DNA from 3 places in the Nocardia sp. NPDC003693 genome. Region 1 is predicted to be linked to each of the others. Evidence: riboswitches for the same ligand, from Rfam matches in the RefSeq annotation. Region 1 holds a riboswitch; each other region holds the start of a gene.
What was found. A riboswitch is a leader RNA that binds a small molecule or an ion and turns the genes downstream of it on or off. The one in region 1 is predicted to bind S-adenosylmethionine.
Positions count from the first base shown of each region.

Region 2: linked by a shared signal. The riboswitch ahead of ACWDOP_RS28185 (rhodanese-like domain-containing protein) and the one ahead of ACWDOP_RS10610 (ABC transporter substrate-binding protein) in region 1 are both predicted to bind S-adenosylmethionine.
Region 3: linked by a shared signal. The riboswitch ahead of ACWDOP_RS08410 (AfsA-related hotdog domain-containing protein) and the one ahead of ACWDOP_RS10610 (ABC transporter substrate-binding protein) in region 1 are both predicted to bind S-adenosylmethionine.

Region 1 is NZ_JBSFNO010000006.1:244,503-248,724, reverse strand. It holds gene ACWDOP_RS10620 (GNAT family N-acetyltransferase) at 199-1,029, opposite strand; gene ACWDOP_RS10615 (HAD family hydrolase) at 1,171-1,815, shown strand; SAM riboswitch class IV at 1,919-2,034, shown strand; gene ACWDOP_RS10610 (ABC transporter substrate-binding protein) at 2,069-3,223, shown strand; gene ACWDOP_RS10605 (ABC transporter permease) at 3,228-4,222, shown strand, end outside.
Region 2 is NZ_JBSFNO010000031.1:269-4,490, reverse strand. It holds gene ACWDOP_RS28200 (MarR family winged helix-turn-helix transcriptional regulator) at 1-403, opposite strand, end outside; gene ACWDOP_RS28195 (type 1 glutamine amidotransferase family protein) at 433-1,077, opposite strand; gene ACWDOP_RS28190 (O-succinylhomoserine sulfhydrylase) at 1,227-2,441, opposite strand; gene ACWDOP_RS28185 (rhodanese-like domain-containing protein) at 2,438-2,860, opposite strand; SAM riboswitch class IV at 2,876-2,991, opposite strand; gene ACWDOP_RS28180 (Rv0361 family membrane protein) at 3,042-3,479, opposite strand; partial or broken gene ACWDOP_RS28175 (FAD-dependent oxidoreductase) at 3,769-4,222, shown strand, end outside.
Region 3 is NZ_JBSFNO010000005.1:52,952-57,173, reverse strand. It holds gene ACWDOP_RS08425 (PucR family transcriptional regulator) at 1-243, shown strand, start outside; gene ACWDOP_RS08420 (hypothetical protein) at 361-1,200, opposite strand; gene ACWDOP_RS08415 (HAD family hydrolase) at 1,194-1,934, opposite strand; gene ACWDOP_RS08410 (AfsA-related hotdog domain-containing protein) at 1,931-2,719, opposite strand; SAM riboswitch class IV at 2,736-2,849, opposite strand; gene ACWDOP_RS08405 (MFS transporter) at 2,913-4,142, opposite strand.

The sequences.
Region 1 (4,222 bases):
CTGACGCCCACCGGGTTTCGCGCGTAGACCGGGACCGGTCGCGCTGACCCCGCGATCGGGACCCGCGGACCCGGCCGGCCGGCCGGTGTGGCCGATGGGTGGCCGGTTCACGAACGAGTGAACCGGCCACCTGTCATCGGACAGGTGCTCCGAATGTCCTTCCAGAAAACAACTTTCGCGTCTCCGAAGCGCTCCGCCCTACGGCGCCTTCACCAGAATCGCGCGCGTGTACAGCAGATCGAACCCGCGGTTCTGGGCGTTCTGCTGGGATTTGGATCCGGGCTGGGTGGTGATGACCGCGATCTCACAGCCCGCCGCGGCGGCCATGGTGAGACGGTTGACGAGCAGCGTGGACTGAATGCCCTTGCGGCGGTGCGCGAGCAGGGTGGCCGCGCCGGTGAGCTGGGCGACGCCGTGCGAGATGCGCAGGCTGGCCGCGCCGGCGAGCTGCCCGTTGTACAGCGCGACATAGCGCTGGACCCCGGCCGCGCCGGTGAGGTCGCGCATGGCCCGGGCGATGATCTCGCGCGGGAATTCCTCGTGCGAGGCGACGCCCTGGGTGTCGGGCTGGGCGAATCCGTCGGCGATGATGTCCAGCCAGGTATCGAATTCGTCGTCGCCACTGGGCCTTACGGTGATCTCCGGCGGCGTGACGGCCGCGGCGACCCCGCGCAGATCGATGCCGAGCACATTCTCGAAGCCGGCGAGCCGGTAGCCGCGGCCGGTGAGCAGATCCCCGACGGCCGGATCGGCCAGATGCGCGAGTTCGACCTGCACCGGGGCTTCGCGCTCCGCGTAGAGCTTCTCGACGGCGTCGAGCTCGTCCGCGCCCGGCACCCCGCCGAAACCCAGCCCGGCCACCTTGTTCAGCGGCGATCCCGGTTCGGCGAAGGACGCCACCCCACCCGCGAGCGGCACCAGGAAGCCGCTGTCCGCGCCCGGTCGCGCCCGCGCCGCCGCGCTGCCCGCGCTGATCAGCTCGCTCTCCACCCCCTCGATGCGGGCGCCGAGCTCGACACTGCAGAACAGGGATCGCTGATCGTTGGGCATGGCCTCGAGCCTAGTTCGGGGCGGCAACCGAATTCCCGGCTTCGTCGCGGACCGGGCGAACCCCGGTCGCCCGGCCGGGGCCGCGGCCGCCGCCGTCCGGTCGAACCGTAAGGTCGGAGGGTGGCCCCAGCAGAGCACCCCGCAGCCGGGTCCGGACTCGTCGTCGGGTTCGACCTGGATATGACGCTGATCGACTCGCGTCCGGGCATCGCCGCGGTCTGGGACGCGGTGGCCGCCGAGACCGGGGTGCGCATCGATTCGGAGCTTGCGGTGTCGAGGCTGGGACCGCCGCTGGCCATCGAGGCGGCCGAGTGGTTCCCGCCGGACCAGGTGCCGGGGGTCGTGGCCCGCTATCGCGAGCTGTACCCCGACCTCGCGATCACGCGCGCCGATCGGTTGCCGGGCGTGCTCGACGCGCTCACGGCGGTGCATCGCGCCGGTGGGCGCACCCTGGTCATCACGGCCAAGAAGGAATCGCTCGCGCGCCTGCATCTCGACCATCTCGGGTTGCCGGTGGACGACGTCGTCGGCGATGTCTGGGCCGAGGAGAAGGGGACTGCGCTGCGCGAGCGCGGGGCGTCGGTCTACGTCGGCGATCATCTGGGCGATGTGCGCGGGGCGAAGGTCGCCGGGGCGCTGGCGGTCGCGGTGACCACCGGACCGTATACGGGCGAGGAGCTTTCGGCCGAGGGCGCGGACGTGGTGCTGAGCGATCTCACCGAGTTCCCGGCCTGGCTCGCCGCGCACCTGGCCGCGCGCAACTGAGCTCGCGCGGCCGGACTTCGCGCCCCGGGATCGACTTCCTTTTGGCTTCAGGCTGATTCGAACGCTGTTGACGGAACGGACCCGTCACTAGCGTTGCGCGCACGGTCACGAGTATCAGCAGTGACGAGCCCCGGCTCGCTGATCGGCAACCCTCGCGCGGCGGTGGGGTGCCCCGGGTGACGACCAGGTGCTGCCCGCCGGGCAGCACAAGCGCGTTGTGGCCGGTGTGTGCCGGTGAGTTCAGAGGAATCAGATGAGTAAGCAATGGTCCGGGTCGCGTCGTCTCCGGGTAGTGGTGGGCATCGCATCGGCGGCCCTGGTGGCCGGGCTGGTATCGGCGTGCGGCGGTTCTTCCGAGAGTGACAGCGGCACCGTGTATTTCGGTGTATCGGGGCCGAAGTCGGGCCCGTCGGCGGAGTACGGCCGGCTGTGGCAGCAGGGCTTCGATCTGGCCCTGGAGGAGGTCAACGCCGCGGGCGGGATCGACGGCAAGAAGGTCGAATTGAAGTGGGAGGACTCGCAATCCGACCCGAAGCAGACCGTGCCCATCGCGACCAAGTTCGTCGGTGACGAGTCCATCATCGCCGAGCTGGGCGACTTCTCGTCCCCGGCCTCCATCGCGGCGTCGCCGGTGTACAACCGCGGCAAGCTGGTGCAGTACGGCTTCACCAACTCCGCGGTGGACTTCACCAAGGGCGGTGACTACTCGTGGAGCCCGTCGATCACCCTGGATGTCTTCCAGGAGCGCAATGCCCAGTGGGTGTCCGCGAAGGCCAAGAAGGTCTCGGTCGTGTATCTCGAAACCGACTGGGGCAAGCAGGCATTCAAGTTCTTCGAGCAGTCCGCCAAGGAGAAGGGCGTGGAGATCGTCTACTCCTCGCCGATCCTGCCGGACTCGCAGGACTTCCGCCCGGTGCTGATCAAGGGCCGGGACGCGAACCCGGAGGCGTTCGTGCACCTGGGCTACGGCCCGGACGGCGCGCTCATCGTCAAGCAGCTGCGCGACGTGGGCTACACCGGCCAGTTCTTCGGCGGCCAGAACACCCCGCAGTTCATCTCACTGGCGGGCGCCGCGGCCGAGGGTGACATCGTGAACGGCGTCTTCACCGCCGCGGACACCAACCCCAAGGTCGTGGACTTCGTGAAGAAGTTCCGCGCCAAGTTCAACGTCGACCCGGGCGACTTCAACGTGTACGCCTACGACGCGATCAACGTCCTGGTGAAGGCGGCCAAGCACGGCGGCGCCACCCGCGAGGGCATCCTGAAGGGCCTGCGCGAGGTCAAGGACTTCGACGGAATCGGCTTGGGCACTTTCGCTTTCGATCAGCAGACCCGGCGCCCGAACGGCGTGAAGCCGATCGAGCTGATCCTGAAGAACGGCGCCTTCGTGCCGACCGGCAACAAGTAGCGCCATGTTCGACACGCTCATAGCGGGTCTGGTCCACGGCAATGCGTACGCACTCATCGCCGTGGGCATCACCCTGATCTTCGGGGTCAGCAACGTCATCAATTTCGCGCACGGCGCGATCTTCGCGTTCGGGTCGGTGCTGGGCTGGTGGCTGATCGCCGAGCAGGGGCTGCCGCTGTGGCTCGCTCTCGTGCTGGTGGTCGGCACCACGGCGCTGCTGGGCGTGGCGATCGATGTGCTGGCGGTGCGGCCGTTGCGCCGGGCCCCGGCCATCGCGGCGCTGCTGGCCACGGTGGCGGTGGGCCTGATTCTCGAGAACGTGGTGGCGCTGATCTTCGGCCCCGACACCCGGCCCTTCCCGCAGGTGCTGCCCACCAACAACTTTCAGGTGGGCGGCATCTGGTTCGGCACCTCGGACGTGGTCATGTTCGCCATCACCATCACGGTGATGGCGGGACTGTGGAGCTTCCTGCGGTACAGCCGGTACGGGCTGGCCATTCGCGCCACCGCCCAGGATCCGGACGCCGCGGCGCAGATGGGGATCGGGGTCGGGCGGATCCAGTCGCTGGCCTTCGCCATCGCCTCGGGGCTCGGCGGGCTGGCGGGCATCTTCGTCGGTCTCTACAACTCCAACATCTCCCCGACCAGCGGCGGCATCGTCGGCATGACCGGTTTCGTCGCCGCCACGATCGGCGGCCTCGGCTCGATTCCGGGCGCGGTGGTCGGCGGTTTCATCCTCGGGCTGGTGGAGGCCTTCGGCATCTACACCTTCGGGGACGGCTACCGCGATCTGATCACCTTCGGCCTGCTGGTCGTGTTCCTGGTGCTGCGGCCCGGCGGTCTGCTGGCCCGCCCGCCCGCCATCGAATCCGAGCCGCTGACCGGGACCTTCCTGGGAACCGGGCGGCAGTTGCGGGTGCGGTGGTGGCACGCGCTCATCGCGTTCGCCGTTGCGGGACTGGTGATTCCGGTCGTGTCCGACGACTACGGCATCTCGGT
Region 2 (4,222 bases), on a different contig from region 1:
GCGCGTCGACGATCTCGGCGAAACGCTCGGCCCCCAGGTGCGCGGCCATCCGCGCGGAGATGTCGGCGTGCTGCGGGTGAATCCGGCGCACCGCCTCGTGACCGGCCGGGGTGATGGCCACGAGTTTGGCCCGCCGGTGCAGCGGATTCGGCCGGTATTCGGCGAAACCCCTGTCCACCAGCAGATCCGCTATCCGCTGCACGCTCTGGCGCGTGATGCCCATCGCGCGCGCGATGCCCGCCACCGGCAGCGGATCCGGCAGCACCGCGCCGAGCACCTGCCACCAGGCGGCGGTGAGCCCCGCCGGGGCGGCCAATTCCTCGGCGATGGCGAGGAATTGGCCGTTGAGCTTGAACGAGGTGATGGCCGCCGTACTGAACAGTTCCTGTTCGGAGCGCGTCATTGCTGTTCCCGTCGGACGGAGGGTTTCCCCTAGGTGGTGGCGGCCGCCGCGCGGCTCTCCTCGTAGTCGGCCAGCGCGAAGAAGCCGGCCGGATCATTGTGGCCGTAGAGCCGGTGCCAGGCCTCGAGCACCTGCGGTTCGAACAGGCCGAGCCGCGCGAAGATGGCGTGCGCGAAGTCGACCGGGGTGATGCCGCTCGCGGTGATGAGGTCGGCGTCGATGACGGCCGGCTCGTAGACGAAGCCCTTGCCGCCCGAATACTCGGTCATGGCAAGGTATTCCGCCGCGTTGCTGGTGTGCTTGCGCTCGTCCAGCAGCCCTTCGACCGCCATGCCCCAGGTCGCGCCGCAGATGGCCGCGACCGGCACGCCCGCCGCCAGGAACTCGCGCGCCTTCGCGCCGAAGGCCGTCAGGTCACCGCGCTCCCAGGTCTCCGAACCGGGCAGGATCAGCATCTCGCTCTCGGCCGGGGTCAGATCCGCGAGCGCGAGGTCGGGCGTGACGCGCAGTCCGCCCATGGAGGTCACCGGGTCGGTGGTCGGACCGACCGTGCGGATCTGCCAGGCGCCGGGTTCGCGGTGCCACAGCGTGCGGTTGATGTGCGCGGTGGCGTGCCCGACCTCCCAATCGGCGAAGGTGTCGTAAACGGCCAGGTGCACTGTCTTCGTGGTCATGACAGTATCCTGTCATGTTTGACAGTATGCTGTCAATACTTGGACCGCGGACGGCCCCGGAGCTCGGGAAACACCGGGAGAGCGGCCCGGAAACGACAAGAGGGCCGGAACCTGACGGTTCCGGCCCTCGGCCCGCTACTCGAGCAGGGTCAGCTCAGCGCGCGATCCAGATCCGCGATCAGATCCTCCACGTCCTCCAGCCCGATCGAGATGCGCACCACCCCGTCGGTGATACCGATGGCCGCGCGACCCTCCGGGCCCATAGCCCGATGCGTCGTCGTCGCCGGATGCGTGATCAAGGTCTTGGCGTCACCGAGGTTGTTCGAGATGTCGATGATCCGCAGCCCGTTGAGCACCTCGAACGCCCGCTTCTTGGCCTCGGCCTCGGGCGCGGTCAACTCGAAGGTCACCACGGTGCCGCCGCCGGACATCTGCGCCCGAGCCAGGTCGTACTGCGGGTGCGAGGTCAGGAACGGGTACTTCACCCACGCCACGGCCGGATGCTGTTCCAGGAACTGCGCGATGCGCAGCGCCGAGTCGTTGGACTGGCGCACCCGCAGCGGCATGGTCTCGAGACCCTTGAGCAGCGTCCAGGCGTTGAACGGGCTCAGCGCCGGACCGGTATGGCGCATAAGGTTTTTCACCGGGCCGTCGATGTACTCGTGCGAGCCCAGGATCGCGCCGCCGAGCACCCGGCCCTGGCCGTCGATGTGCTTGGTGCCCGAGTAGACGAGCACGTCGGCGCCGAGATCGAAGCCGCGCTGCAGCAGCGGGGTCGCGAAGACGTTGTCCAGCACCACCTTCGCGCCGGCGGCGTGCGCCAGATCGACCACCGCGCGCACGTCCACCAGGGACTGCATCGGGTTGGACGGGGTCTCGAAGAACACGGCCTGGGTGGGCACCGACAGCGCCTCGGTCCACTGGTCCAGATCCTCGCCGTCCACGAAGACGGTCTCCACGCCCCAGCGCGGCAGGATCTCGTTGGCCACCACGAAGCACGAGCCGAACAGGCTGCGCGCGGCGACCAGCCGGTCACCGTTGCCCAGCAGCGCGGCCAGCGCGGTGAACACCGCGGACATGCCGCTGGCGGTCGCGAAAGCCGCTTCGGCGCCGTCGATCAGGGCCAGCCTGTCCTCGAACATGGCGACCGTCGGGTTGCCGTAGCGCGAGTACACGAAGTGCTCGATGTCGCCGGTGAAGGACGCCTCGGCGGCCTCGGCGCTCTCGTAGACGAAACCGGAGGACAGGTACAGCGCCTCGGAGGTCTCCTCGAAACCCGAGCGCCGCAGGCCACCTCGCACACTGAGCGTGGCGGGGCCGACGCCCTCGGGCAGCGGCTTGTCGAACGCGCCACCGGTGATCATGACTGCCTCCACGGAAGTCCGTCCGCGCGCCAGCCTTCGACGCCGCGGTGTCCCTGCGCGTCGAGCGCGCCCTCGAAACCCTCGAGCACATTGAACGACGGAGCGAGCCCGAGCGCGGTCGCGGCGGTCGCCGCGCCGATGGAACGCTGCCCGGAGCGACAGATGAAGATCACCGGCGCGTCCGAGTCCGCGGCCCGGTCGGCCAGCACCTCGCGGAGCTGATCGACGAACCGGGCATTGCGCGCGCCGCTGGTGTCGACCCATTCGATCAACGCCGTCGGGCGGCCGATGCCGCTGGTGTCGGGGACGCCGACGAATCGCCATTCGGCTTCGGTGCGCACATCGACCAGCACCGCATCCGGATTGTCGCGCAACAGTTCCCACGCCTGCTTCGGCGTGATGTCACCCGCGTAGCTCACTTCGAACCTCCTGTGAATCCGCACTTGCCGCACCGTTGCCCGATGCGCGGCCAGGTCGTCACCCGGAGCACCCCACCGCGGAGGAGGGTTGCCGACCAGCCAGCCGGGGCTTGGCGCTGATACTCATGACCTGGGTTGAGATTGACCGACATGGGGCCTCACTGTCAAACCGTGCGGGCGGTCAGGAATTGCACACCAGCCACGCCCCATCGGTCTTGGTGAAAGTCCAGGTCGAGGTGGAATCGCGGTCGTCGGCGCGCCAGGTCACCTGCGCGGTGGCGCGGTCGCCCTGGATATTCGGATCGGTCAGCTTGACAAGCGTTGATTTCCCGGCCTTTTCGCCCGTCTCGGTCCGCAGCGGCGAGCGCTGTTCGTCGAAGCCCGGGCACGCGGTCGAGGGGTCCAGCGCGTCGGTGCCGCTGCGGGATTCGATGAAGTTGCGCGCGGACTTCGCCAGCCGGTTCGCGTCTGTGACATTCTTCTCAGCCGGCGACAGCAGGGCCGAGACCACGATGCCGATGATCACCACGACCGTGACGCCGATGGCGATCAGGAACGGCAGCATGGTTCTGGACTCACGCTGATCGATACGTTCGGGCTGGTCCGCGTCCTCGCTCATGACCTTGATCATGCCTGCTCGGGGCGGGTGTCCCGGCGGCGACACCGGACCGCGCCCGGGGAGAGCATGCCCACAGTTGACCGCACCGGCGCGGGGGGTGGTCCATACCACCGATAGAATCGGCACAATTCCCCCGCGAGGCCGGGAATCGCAGTACAGAGCAGCAACGCTGCAGCTTCGGGGCCCGTAGGGTGGTTCACTCGAAGCCAGGGCGTCAACTTAGCCTAAGCTAAGAACGACGGCTGAGACTTGACGGCAAGATAGTTTTCGACCAAAGGGTGCGCGAAGAATGACCGAACAGCTTGCGGGAACCGATGCAGCGACCCGCCCGCTTCGCATTGCGATCGTGGGCGCGGGCCCGGCCGGAATCTACGCCGCCGACGCGCTGATGAAGTCCGATACCCCCGCCGGTTTCGACGGGGTGAGCATCGACCTGTACGAGCGCATGCCCGCGCCGTTCGGTCTGATCCGCTACGGCGTCGCGCCCGATCATCCGCGCATCAAGGGCATCATCACCGCCCTGCACAAGGTCCTGGACAAGCCGCAGGTCCGCCTGCTCGGCAACATCGACTACGGCGTCGACATCACCCTGGAAGACCTGCGCACGTTCTACGACGCGGTCATCTTCTCCACCGGCGCCAACGCCGACCGCGCGCTCGAGATCCCGGGCATCGACCTGGACGGCAGCTTCGGCGCGGCCGACTTCGTCTCCTGGTACGACGGCCACCCGGACGTGCCCCGCG
Region 3 (4,222 bases), on a different contig from region 1:
CTGGCACTGCCCGACCACGACCGGGACATCCTGCTGGACACCGTCCGCGCCTGGTTCACCCACGACGGCGAAGTCTCGGCCATCGCCGCCGCACTGTTCTGCCACCGCAACACCGTGCGCTTCCGGCTCAATCGCGTCGCCGAACTCACCGGGCGCCGCCTGACCGCACCGCACGCCGCGACCGAGATCCACCTCGCGCTCGAGGCGCATCGCCTGCTCGCGGGGAGCCCGGCCGAACGCTGAGGATCAGCGCGGCGGGAGATGCTGTCCGGCTCCCACACCACAGCCGGAAACCCTGCGCCGCAACGGCAACGGCCGCGCGGTCCGGGACCACGCGGCCGTTGCCATCGCGACAAGCTGTCAGGCGGTGCGGAACTCCTCGAAGGTGGGCGTGGGCAGCTTCAACTGCGCGTGGATGTCCCCGCCCAGGCCGAAGTGGCCGATGGCCCCGCCGTAGTTCTGCTGGTAGCTCTGCCAGAGCACCACGACGCTGATGACGCGGTTCGCGCCCGGGGACTCCGGATCCGGGAACGGATTCGGCAGTGTCGCGCGGTACGAACCCGCGCCGGCGGCATCGGTGACGAAGACGTTCGGCACGCCGAGCGGGCCCGGCCTGGTGGGTGCGTCCGGGTCCAGATCCTTTGCCCGCAGGGACATCACGGTGTAGAGCGAATCCGGGATCAGGTCGGTGAACTCGAACCGGAACTCACCGTGATGGCCGTCCGCGCTCACACTCACCTCGACGGTCCCGCGAGCGCGCAGCCACTGCTCGAGGGTGATCGGGGTGGTGAGCTTGCGCCCGTCCTCCGGTCGCAGGTCCGGGATCGGCGTCTCGTGGAACGCGTAGCTCGGGCGCCGGACCGATTCCGCGTCCGGACGCTGATCGGGCGCGAACACGATCGGATAGTTGTTGGCGGGCAACGGAAGCGGCAGCGTGTAGAGCACGCTCTCCGCGTCCGCACGCGACAGCTCCGCGTCCAGTTCGCGCACGATCGTGTACGGCGCGGCTGCGCCGAACTTGGGCACGGGGGTGTCGGCGGCCACGATCGCCCGCCCCCACCGCCTGGTCACCGAACCGTCCGGCCCCGCGTCGTTGAGGAAGCCGACAACGATGAAATCGCCCGCGGCGTCCAGCACTTCACTCGGGGGGTACAGCGGACCCTGGGTGGTCGGGGTCAGCTCGTAGATCTTGTTCACCATACCGATACCGCTTCCTGCTCGGACAGCACGCGACCGGGCGCACCGATCGCCGCGCTGACCCGATCGCTCAGATGAATCCAGCCGTGCGTGCCCGCCCGTTCCAGCAGGACCGGATCCGACCCGCGGAAACCGGGGTGCGCCACGGCCGACAGGAACGGCAGATCGCTGGCGTGATCGCCGTACCCGAAGGTGTTCTCGAACTCGATTCCGTTCTCGCGCAGGAACTCCGAGACCGCGTCCGCCTTGGCCGCACCGATCATGGGCCGCAGCACCTCCCCGGTCAGCAGCCCGTGATCATCGATCACCGGGGTGGTGGCGATGAGCCGGTCCGCGCCCAGCGCCGCGGCGACCGGGGCGATGGCCGCCGCGAACGACCCGGACAGCAGTACGGTGACCGCACCCGAATCCCTGTGTGCGGCAAGCGCTTGCACGGCATCGGTGTAGTACGCCGCGCCACCGGCCTCGAACTCGGCGAACCAGCGCTGCCCCGCCTCGGCCAGTTCCGCGCCCGGCACCCCACGATAGGCGCGGTAGTAGTGCCGGTTCACCTCCTCGCGCGGCACGCCCGCGGCCGCGCGCTCCTTGATCTCGCCGGAGATACGCGCGTAGCGGCTCCCGTCGTCACCGTGCTCGGCGAGCCAGAAGCGCAGGAAGGTGAACATGCTCTTGACGGTGATGAGGGTTTCATCGACGTCGAAGAACGCCGCCGCGCGCACCGGCGCGACGGCGCTCACGCGACCTCGTTCAGGTGCGCGGCGATGGCCTTGGCGGCCTTGTGCCGTTCGATGCGGGTGATGCGCTCGTTGGGCAGCGCCGCGTACCCGATCCGGGCGTCGGCGACGTTGTTCCCGGCCTGGCGCACCTGCACCTCGATCGAGAATTCCAGCTTGCCGGGATCCTCGATCGAGATCGGGGTGAGCACCGCGTGCAGCGTGCCGGGCAGCGGGAACAGGAACGAGGTGAAGTTCAGTTCGATGCTGTTCCAGACGATGTAGAAGTGCTGCTCGGGCCAGCGCCGGCCGTACTCGAGCTCGAACGCCCCGAGGAACAGCTGGCGCACCGCCTCCACGATGACGATCCCCTGCACGTGCTCGCCGGTCTGATGATCCAGCAGCAGCTCGTTGTCGCCGTGGATGCGCAGATCGGCGCTGAACTCGGTCGCCGATTCCTGAACCAGGTTCGCCAGCAACACATTCGAGTTCTGGTACTTGTGCACCTGATGCCGCGGCGCCGGTTCGGCGACCGTGTCGATCACCCGGAGCCCGGCGGGCGCGTGAATGGCCGCCACGTGCTCGATGTAGTCCAGGTCGTGCCGGGTGATCCCCTGCCCGATCCGGACGGTGAGCGGCTCGGCCGCCTCCCGCAATCCCCCGCTCCGCAGCACGGCCACCAAACCGGAGACCGTGAATGCCCGGTCGTCCTCCGCGAGACCCCGGAATCGGTCCGCCACCAGTACCACCTCGCGGAGGTTCAGGGTCGCGGATTCCGGGGTCGCCGAAGAGAGTTGGGCTACAGACATTGTTTTCCTCCGAGAGCGAAGACGCTTATGGCGACGCGTTCGCCGCCATCCGGTCGTCACCCGGAGCACCCCGCCGCCACTGGAGGGTTGCCGCCCAGCAAGCCGGGGCTTGTCGCTGGAACTCATGACCGTGTTCGAAAACTTATGTGGCACTGCGTATTACCAACAATGATTCAAACCAGCGTGGTCGAAATCAATTCCGGACGGCGACCGCCCCCACCCGGGTCGAGGCGTAGGCCAGTGCGGCGCCCGCCAGCGCCAGGGTCGCGATCACCAGCGCGACCCACGAATACCCCCGGTGCGCAACGAGATTCGCCAGCTGCGGCCCCAGGCTGGCACCCAGGAACAGCGCGAAGGTGTAGAGCGCGGTGGCCGCGCCCCGTGCCGCGCCCGCCTGCGCCGCGATGGCTTGCACCGCGGCGGGCGCCGCCACCGCGATGGCCGCCACGAACACCAGCAGCCAGGCCGCGACCCAGATGCCCCCGAACGGTACGGCGGTCACCGCCGCCGCGAACCCGGCGATGCCGAGCGCGCCGATCACCCGGGTCTCCGGCGCGATGGCGCCCAGCCGACCGGCCAGCAGCGGGACCGCGATCATGGCGGGAATCGCGCTGGCGCGCAACGCCAGTAGCGCGCCGTTGCTCGCGCCGACGCCGTCCGGCGGCGCGAGCTGGATTCCGGTGTAGATGCCGACGAACGAGCCGAGCACCGCCAGGCAGCTGACGTACAGCAGCACCAGCCGGAAGCGTCGCAGCAGCGTGCCGAAGGGTGCGAAAACCGTTCGCAGCGTGTCGCCGATGCCGTCGGCGGACCGCCGCACCGGCTCCCTCGCCGCCGGATTCGCACCCAGCACGAACCACAGCAGTCCCGCCGACAGCGCGAACGCGACCGCGCCGGTGAAGAAGATCGCGTGCCAGCCCCAGGCGTTGCCCACCAGCTGCGCCAGCACCTGCGCCACCACCCCGGCGGCGAGGAACGAGCTGGTCAAGCAGGTCAGCGCGAAGATCCTGCGTTCGGGGGCAATGCGTTCGGACAGGTACGCGAAGGCCGCCGGGGCGAAGAACGACGCGGTCAGACCCTGTAGCACCCGGGCCGTCAGCCCCGCACCGAGCCCGGGCGCGGCCGCGACGATCAGCGAGCTGACCACCGTGGCGAGCAGGCCGCCCACGATGACCGGCCGCCGCCCGAACCGATCCGACAGCGGACCCGTCACCAGAAAGCCCGCGCCGTAGGCCAATCCGAAGGCCGTGGTGGTCCAGGTCACCGCGGATCTGGAGGTCTCCCAGTCCTGCGCGAGCCGGTTCAGCACGGGCAGAACGACATACAGCTGCCCGACCACGAGAATTCCTACCGCGCAGACGGCTCCGACGGTCCGGCCGGTGGGCGCCCAGAGGGCGGGTTCGGTATCGGGCGGCGAGCTCACGCGCACGCTCCCGAGTCGTGGCGAATCCCGGCGCCGCGTCCTCGGCCGGCACCGTCGAGAATCCGGGCCAGGGCCCGGGA